DNA from 2 places in the Desulfosporosinus sp. Sb-LF genome. Region 2 is predicted to be linked to the other one. Evidence: riboswitches for the same ligand, from Rfam matches in the RefSeq annotation. Region 2 holds a riboswitch; the other holds the start of a gene.
The links. Region 2 has a riboswitch for cobalamin ahead of thiC (phosphomethylpyrimidine synthase ThiC). Riboswitches for the same ligand answer to the same signal wherever they lie in the genome.
Positions count from the first base shown of each region.

Region 1 (4,497 bases), on a different contig from region 2:
ACGCTTGACCGCCGCCGCAGCTGCAAACACCGAGCTGACCCCTGGAATGACGGAATACGGAATTTCTTGTTTGTCTAAATAGTCAAATTGTTCCTTTATTGCTCCGTACATACTAGGATCTCCAGTATGGAGACGTACAATCATTTCCCCACGACTAGTTCCCTCGGACATCAAAGCAACCACCTCTTCGAGTGTTAGATGGGCACTGTCGTGAAAAGGGGTTCCCGGACGACAGATATCGAGTAATGTCGGGTTGACTAAAGACCCCGCGTAGATCACACGGTCAGCTCGTTCTAGTGCGCGGGATCCTTTGATTGTGATCAGTTCCGGATCTCCAGGGCCAGCTCCGACGAAAATAACTTTTCCCGTAAGTTTGTTCTGACTCAATCTTTTTTCCTCCCTAACAAATCCTTTTTGACAAGTAAAAGGCTGAGATAATCGATTTTGTCGGAAGCAAAGTCCTGTGGTTTAGGCTTCCAGCGGATAGCCTCACCCGGCTGCCCTAGGCGTGTTAGCAAGACCGCTTTTTTATCTTTCTCCTCTAGAAGTGTTAAAATCTCAGGAAGTCTCCGAGAGACTTTCATCAAAACCAAGTTCGGAAAGTCGAGAAATTCGCCCACATCTTCGGTACTTGGCAAGATAAGAAGGGGTTCATCCCCTGTGGCAAGAGGTAAATTAATCCTGGCAGCTGCTGCGGACATGGCAGTGATACCTGGCACAGTTGCAATACATTCCTGGGGTAATTCCTCCTGGAGGATGTTAAGTAGGTAACTGTAAGTGCTATAGAGTGAAGGATCACCCAGCGTAATGAACGCAATCGATTTGCCCTGTTTTAGTTCAGATAAGAGTGTCTGTGCTCCATCTTGCCAAGCCTTAGCCAAAACTTGCTGGTCCGAAGTCATGGGCAATTCCAGTTCGATAAGGCGGACGTTCGACGGGCAATGAATTTTAGCAATATCCCAGGCGACGCTTTCTCGCTCCATTTTAGATTTTGGGATAGCTACCAGATCGACGGTTTGTAAAACGTTGACAGCTTGTAAGGTCAAGAGCTGAGGATCGCCGGGGCCAACCCCGACTCCATAAAATTTCCCCCACATTGTATTCATGACTTCCCCTCTTTTCGTGCTGATAGAATAAAGACCGGATTTAAAGCTTGTGCCATATGAAGAGTTTGTACTGGCTTCCAACGGACTGCTTGAATAGAAACGGCATCGATTTCTTGATAGTGAAGATCTTCAAGGAGTTTCAGTCCGTGGGATACCGTTTCGATTGTCACTGCAGTGATCACGATTCTACCTCCCTCAACGAGGGGTACTTTTTCTAGAATTTCCTTCAATCGTCCATGACTTCCGCCAATGATACAGACATTAACTTGGGGGAGCTCTCCAAAAACATCGGGGGCGGCCCCGGAAATCAGACGTAGGTTAGAGATGCCAAACTTTTGTTGATTGGCTAGAATGAGTTCTTGAGCCTCTGGATTATGTTCAATTGCATAAACAACCCCTTTAGGAGCGAGACCAGCGGCTTCAATACTAATGCTTCCAGTACCAGCCCCGATGTCCACAATATGGTCATTGGTCGATATTTGGGCCTTCGCGAGTACTTGGACTCGAATTTCCGCTTTGGTCATGGGAACCTTTCCCCGTAGGAACTCATGGTCTGGAATACCAATTCTGCAACCAGTAGTTTGCATATTATCCTGCTCAATTGTTGGATACAGAATAACGATGGCATTTTTCAACGATGTTTTCTCATGAGATAAATGCTCGGCATCCATTGTTTCCCAGAATTCTTCTGGATAGGTAAGGGCATTGCCTACAGAAATATGGGGGTTACTTCCGAGATCCAAATAGAGTTGCGCTATTTTCTGAGGGGTATTTTCTCCACCCGTTAAGACCGCTGTGGGACGAGTTATCACCCGTGGCAATACGGACAATTCTCGACCATGAACACTAACGAAGGTTGCCTCTTGCCAAGGAATCCCTGCTCTCGCAAAGGCGAATTGTAGAGAGCTTATTCCCGGGTAGACGTCGATTCTCTCCTCAGGAAATTCCTTTTTAAGCCTGGGCAAAAAGCTGAAAAACCCGGGGTCGCCTGAGACGAGAACTCCAATAATTTTCTTTTTTTGAAGTGCGTTTGCAATCACTTCAAGACTGTGAGCGAGGTCACCAGATAGGCAATACTGTCGTCCCGCGAAATTTGGAAAGAGTTCAAGCGCCCTAGAACCCCCAATTAAAATGTCGCAATTTCCCACAAGTTTAGTGATTGCAGGGGGCAACCATTCCGGTCTACCGGGGCCGATACCGATCACCTGTAACATAGAAAACCTTCTTCCATTGCTTGATGAATTATACGTTCACCACAGGTTCTAGAAATTTCATTTCATTCATTAAGTTGACTTGCGAATGGGAAGGAAGCGTATTATAGATGGGTAAATAAAAACGAGCCTGAGCGGCTCGTATGGTTTACCTAAATAAACACACACATTTCCTATCGCCCGTAGGTCTGTGATGTTCTTAAGGCAGGTTTCCTGGCTTCAAATCATCATTCTCTTCCTCTAACATTCGATCATGGCATTACTGAAGAGAACTCCTTGTTTACAGTGGCGGGACCGCGCCGGATTTTCACCGACTTCCCCTTTAAAATCCCCAATTGCTGAGGAACCCTAAGAATGAGTAGTATTAAATTCATGAGTATGTATACAACTGATAATGGATTATTCTATAAGTATATACTAAATTCCTCTTTTTTAAAAATAAATTATTTAAAAAGCCAGACAATTAAATTAAATTGTCTGGCTAAGCATATGTCAAGGTTCAGTCGACCACACCCAACCTTGTTCTTTTACAATTTCGCGAGCTTTCGTATCCCAACCAATCGGTTGGCCGCTTAACAACGTCATAATCGTGCCTACGCTCAGACGCCCAATGGTGAATGCCTGGGCCCGTTCACTGGCCAAATGTGCTAGATGGTGAAGCAAGTTTTGCTCGCCGAGATTTAGAAGTTCTAATGTTGCTCCTTCAGTGGTTGGAAACTCTGCCAGATGTGCTAAGGTGTCAAAATTTACCCCAGCCAGTGCCGCATGTGCCAGCAATATTTCCGAACGTGCATCTGCAACACGATTATGGGTATGGAAAATCCCACCTGATACTTTGATCAGCTTCCCGATATGTCCCAGTAAAATGACCTGTTCAATTCCACGGTAGGCTGCTTCTTCCAAAAGGAAGCCTACAAAATTACTCATTTCGATCACGGCTTCAGTCGGGACCTTCAAGCGTTCCGTCGCGACTCTATAGCCATAGTGCCCTGGGGTTAGCACAATAGTTTTATGTCCATAAGCCACTGCCTGATCCAACTCCGGAAGAATCGAGGTTTTAAAAGCTTCTTCTGACATAGGACGGACGATCCCACTTGTCCCCAGAATTGAAATTCCTCCGACAATTCCCAACCTAGGATTTAGGGTTCGCAAAGCGGCGGCTTCTCCGGCAGGGACTTCGATGATTATTTCAAGTTCTTCTTCGGGGAAGACCTCACGTACAGCTTGATTGATCATTTTCCTCGGAACTGGGTTAATAGCGCTTTCCCCAACATCAATGGCTAATCCTTTTTTTGTGACGGTTCCTACCCCTTTGCCCCCACGGATGTGAATAATTCCATGAGGGGAAAGCTGACGTACTATCGCACGGATTTCAAGCCCATGTGTGATATCCGCATCATCCCCGCCGTTTTTGAGAATGCATGCAGTGGCTACTGAATCGTTTGATTCTCCCCCTTGGATGGGCATCATTAAGCGAGCAGAATTCGGCAGAGGAACCTCTACCTGCTCAGGTAAACTGTCCCCATGGAGAAGGAGGCAGGCTACTTTAGCTGCACCAGCTGCACAGCTTCCTGTTGTATATCCTTCGCGCCAAGTATGTCGATCTTTGTCTTTAGCCATAGTTTCCTCTCCCATATTAAGTTTATCAACGTAATATCAAACTGGTATTAGATTGGCATATCTGAAAGTATAAGTTATGTGATGCATCAGCGCAACTAAGGCCTACCACGAGCTAAAACTTTATTATCTACAAAACCCCCAGATGCAGTCTGAATCGAGCAAGAATAGCCAAGGTTATCGACAGAACAATGAGGAAAATCGCCCAGAAATCCCTTGGGGCAAACGCAATTTCGCGCAAAGGTGTCCAAGAACGAGTTAAGCCGTATCCCCTATTCAGCATTGCCATCGATAATGAATTAGCCATTAAAATCGAGTTTATAAACATGGGAATCATAATCGGAAGATACGATCGTATAGGACCTACAATTCCTTTTTCGTTAAATCTGGAACCTCGTGCCTTTTGAGCTTCTAGGATAAGCCTTCGTTTTTTATCCAGAGTAGGAATAAATCGTATCGCTGTTGTCAGCATCATGGAAATTTCTGCAGGGACCCTCATCTTATAGAAAAATTGCGTGAAATCATCCATCGACGTAGTCAAAGTTAACACAGAAGAAGCAATC
Region 1 covers NZ_SPQR01000004.1:122,453-126,949, forward strand. Annotated here, with positions in the region: gene cobM (precorrin-4 C(11)-methyltransferase) at 1-387, opposite strand, end outside; gene cobI (precorrin-2 C(20)-methyltransferase) at 384-1,106, opposite strand; gene cbiE (precorrin-6y C5,15-methyltransferase (decarboxylating) subunit CbiE) at 1,103-2,320, opposite strand; cobalamin riboswitch at 2,503-2,683, opposite strand; gene cbiD (cobalt-precorrin-5B (C(1))-methyltransferase CbiD) at 2,810-3,937, opposite strand; gene E4K68_RS07090 (energy-coupling factor transporter transmembrane component T) at 4,065-4,497, opposite strand, start outside.
Region 1: linked by a shared signal. The riboswitch ahead of cbiE (precorrin-6y C5,15-methyltransferase (decarboxylating) subunit CbiE) and the one ahead of thiC (phosphomethylpyrimidine synthase ThiC) in region 2 are both predicted to bind cobalamin.

Region 2 (4,497 bases):
CTGTAATATGGTCATAGCCCGGCGCAATATCCGTGACTAAATTGCCAAGAATATAGTACGGCACGTGGTGGCAAAGTTGTTTTTGGAGCAAGATCGTTGCTGGGATTTGGTCCAATGGAACGTGACCTGGTCCCTCTACCATAACTTGTACTCCAGCTTCCAGGGCTCGTTGCACCAATTCTCCAGCCACAATCAATCCTTGGACTTGGGCGCGGTCTAGTGAATCTTCGATACAACCAGGTCGGATAGCATCTCCAACACTAAGCGTTACATCGTATTTCTTACAAATTTCAAGAACTCGATCAAATTGAGCATAGAGAGGATTCTCTTGCTCGTGGTGGAACATCCAGCCTGTTATAAAGGCCCCTCCACGACTCACGATATCAGTAATTCGTCCTTGATTTTTTAATCTTTCAATAATAGACATGTTTAAAGCAGCATGAATTGCCATAAAATCGATGCCACGCTTTGCCTGACGTTCAATCATTTCGAACATATCCTCAGCCGTCATACCTACAACACTTCCGTGTTTGTCAATACTTTCCATTCCACCTTGGTAGCTTGGAACAGAGCCGACAGGTAGAGTGAAGTTTTCGATCACCTGATGGTGGAAAGCATCAACATCTCCGCCAATACTTAATTCCATAATCGTATCCGCGCCAGCCGCAACGGCAACCTTTATTTTATGGAGCTCATCTGAAAAGTCCACACAGTCCGGTGACGTCCCAATATTGGCATTTACTTTGGTACGAAGTCCTTCCCCTACCGCAATCGCGTTACAGTTCTTGTGTTGTTTGTTCTTTATGATCACGACCCGGCCTTGCGCTACCTTCTCGCATAACGCTTCCGCTGTAAGCCCTTCTACTTTTGCTAATCTTTCTACCTCAGGCGTAATAATTCCTTGTCTTGCTTTGATAAGTTGTGTCATTTTAATCTCTCCATTCTAAATTAAAATTTTTTCTTTTTTTACAATGGTACTACTGGTTACGCTTAACTTAGCTGAACTTATCATATCAGTTATCTGACCTTTGGCCTCGGCCTTCTGTCAGCACTCCCACGGCAGTTCTTGAAAGAACTCGCCAGCCACAGCCATGGCGCAACCCTTTTCACATTTTTTGCAGAAAGATTTCTCGCTCGAGTGGAAATCCGTTAGCCTTTCTTGATCTAAGGCTAACGTTTTTTGGGCCTCTACATTCTGCTCCCGTCGTGCTTGACTCATTTGAAGGTCCCATTTTTCTGCTCCTGGGTACCCTTTTGCAAGATCAGCTACATGAGCAGCAATACGCGAAGCTACTACTCCCCGGTAAACATCCTGCGCGTTGGGATAAGCTATGTGTTCAGCAGGTGTGACGTAGCAAAGAATATCTGCACCAGCAGCACCTGCCATGGCTCCTCCAATAGCAGCTGTAATTTCGTCATATCCTGGGGCTACATCTGTCGATACCGGACCAAAGACAAAATACGGAGCACCTTGACATACTTGTTTTTCTAATTTAACAGTTGTAGCAATTTGATTTGGTGGAGTATGACCGGGTCCCTTAATCATGATTTGAACCCCTGCTTGTCTGCTACGCTTTACCAACTCGCCTAAAACGACGAGTTCTTCAGCCTGCGAACGACATAATGAATCTGCACCTGCACCCGGTCGCATGGCATCTGCTAAACTTAAGGTAACTTCGTACTTTTTGGCAATTTCCAGGATGCGGTCGAACATAGTATACAAAAAGTTTTCCTTATTATGATAGAGCATCCAGCCCATCAATAAGGACCCGCCTCGGCTCACCAGATTAAGGACTCGCTGATCTTCCTTCGCCGTTTTAAAGAGTCCGTAGTGAAGGGCGCTATGGAGAGCCATAAAATCCACGCCATCGGCAGCTTGGCGTTCCATAACCTTGAAAAAGTCTTCTGGCTCAAGCGCTAAGGCTGAACCCCTGGTATTTACAGCTTCAGCAAAAGCCTGGTAAACGGGTAGTGTACCCAAGGGCAACGGTACTCTTTTTATAATTGTCCGCCTTGCCTCGTCCATATTGCCGGCCGTACTCAGATCCATGACAGCATTTGTTCCTGCCCTGATTGCCTCATCCACTTTAAAAAGTTCATCAGCAAGACTATCCTCGTCTGCGGCTAGGCCAATACTGGCACTAACCTTGGTACTTAGGCCCAACCCGAACCCTTGGGGTTTTTGTGGCTTGTGATGAGTGTTATAGGGAATAACAATCCGTCCGGTAGCAACTCTTTCCATCAGGAGCTGGACATTCATCTGTTCATTTTGAGCTACCAAGGTAAACAACGGGATTTCCTGACCCTTTTGGGCCATTTCCATTAATGTCAACACCATAACTCTCCCTTCTCTGTTTAGAGTCATTACCTTGACAAAAACATTCGGCAGTGGTAAAAAAATAAAAAAAGTCTCTAATCACACAGTGACTAGAGACTTTTCCATAATCTCATCCACACTACTCTTGGTTCTTCGACAAGGTAGGCTTGGGCAAACTACAGGCAGGTCTCCTGGCTTACGGATCAATGTCTGAAGCACCTTCCAGGAACTACCCCGTGGCTATACTTCTTACTCCCCGTTTACAGTGGCGGGACCGCGCCGGACTTACACCGACTTCCCTATTCTCCTCTTAAGTGAGGCACCTGTAATTTTAAGTTTTCTAAGCGTAGTATAACCAATAAACTTGTGTTTGACAAGAGTTTTCTTAAAATTCAGACCGATACTGTTACCGAAATTATTTATCCACTTCCACAAACTAAGACTTTCTCTTTTTCCTTGGCAGAAACAAATGCCGAAAAATAAGAAGGGTAGCCTCAAATTTACGCTATCCTTCTTATTCGATATTCGGCAATTCTGGTGTTATCTTTTCGTCTGATCCTAATTCATCTGTTTTATAAATAGCATTTTTCGAAAAAATACTATACTCACCATCTTTATGTGTAATTCTTGAAACATGTCTTATATGAATCTTACATTCAGCACAATAACCAAACGCAAAATACTTTTTCAATTTAGTGACTTCCGTATCTTTCGGCACGAATCTGCCACAGCCTGGACACCTTATATCAGCTTTATCTAGTAAAGTTTTCAGATCTTCTAACTTCTCTTCATTTTCTTTCTGAATTCTTTCCCAATTTATGATTGGATTAGAAGAAGAATCATAAACCTTCTTGAAGATCTTCGCAGTATAAGATGCATCGCTCAAGGCATCGTGAAAGGGAGAACTTATTTCAATTTCAAGGCCTTCTACCGCGCCTTCTAGACTTGGTTGTTGAGTTAGACTCTCATAATTCATATAAATTTGTTGAATATTAATAAATTTGTCAAAAGAAATAGAGTTGAAACCAAAAAAAAGACAATTATCTCTTAACGCCAGAATATCATCATGCCCCCAAGAGCATAATACCGCTTCATTTCCAATCCAAGTATTGAAACTCTCAATCGCTTTTGGGAAAAGTGTTCCGCGAGCAACCTGACTCGTGTTAATATTTGTTTTTCTTTTTACAAAGGGGTTAATTCTCTTATAAATTACCGGCTTAATCAGCAAATCAAACTCAGCAATGGTCTCTAATTTTTCATTTAATTTGACTGCACCGATTTGAATAATTTCATTTTTTAGATCAGGGTTAGCCGATTCGCCTTCTCTAAATGGAAAAAACATATTAAATTCTAGATCAAATACAATATAATTCATATTGCCCTCCCATGTTATTCTCCTATTATAATCCCTCCTTCGAATAAACGCACAAAGAATTTTATCGTTTCGCCCTTCGAGTTTACCAAAAGCTTAGCTGCTGATAAGAAGAAATCCTTTGGTATTGGTTGAGTAAATGATCTAACTGCTGGCTCACTTTCACAACTTCACTGTCAACAAGGTCATGAGTTGACCCGAATTTATTGAGTTTCTTCCGCAATTCCTCTATTCTTTTCAAAAGTTTCTTTTCCACATAGATTCCTCCCGAAATGTCATTCTCAAGGAGAATCTTATTGCTTTTTTGGTGAAATGGCAAGAAAATAATATCCATTAATAGGTAATCATTTGTCGTAATATGGAAATACAAGTAGCACGAGGCATAAGAAAACCTACTTTTCTCTCTTTTATATAATCTTCATCAAAAGTACCTCATTTCCCTTAGCGTTATAGATCACTTTGTCACAAAATGATCTCATCAAGAAAATTCCACGTCCACCTTCAGCCTCTAGCAGACCATCAAACTCACTTACATAATTGCTCGCCACTCGTTTTGCAGTAACTTCTCCCGCGTTAAAACCTGGACCATCATCCTTAACCCTTATGATTAGTCTGCTACCTATTCGCCTTGTTTTAACACGAACCCGCCCACAAGAACCAAAACTATTGTTCATCGCTTCGTTGACAGCAACCTCCAGCATCGGTGCGTGGATTGGTGAGTTCCTTTCCAGAAATTCACTAATAATCACCTGAGCACGTTCGAGTTCCACTTCGCCTTTAATATCTAACACATTTATTTCCTCTAGAT
Region 2 covers NZ_SPQR01000003.1:288,570-293,066, forward strand. Annotated here, with positions in the region: gene bzaB (B12 lower ligand biosynthesis ThiC-like protein BzaB) at 1-928, opposite strand, end outside; gene thiC (phosphomethylpyrimidine synthase ThiC) at 1,046-2,338, opposite strand; cobalamin riboswitch at 2,481-2,659, opposite strand; gene E4K68_RS06010 (3'-5' exonuclease) at 2,832-3,692, opposite strand; gene E4K68_RS06015 (aspartyl-phosphate phosphatase Spo0E family protein) at 3,775-3,945, opposite strand; gene E4K68_RS06020 (PAS domain S-box protein) at 4,097-4,497, opposite strand, start outside.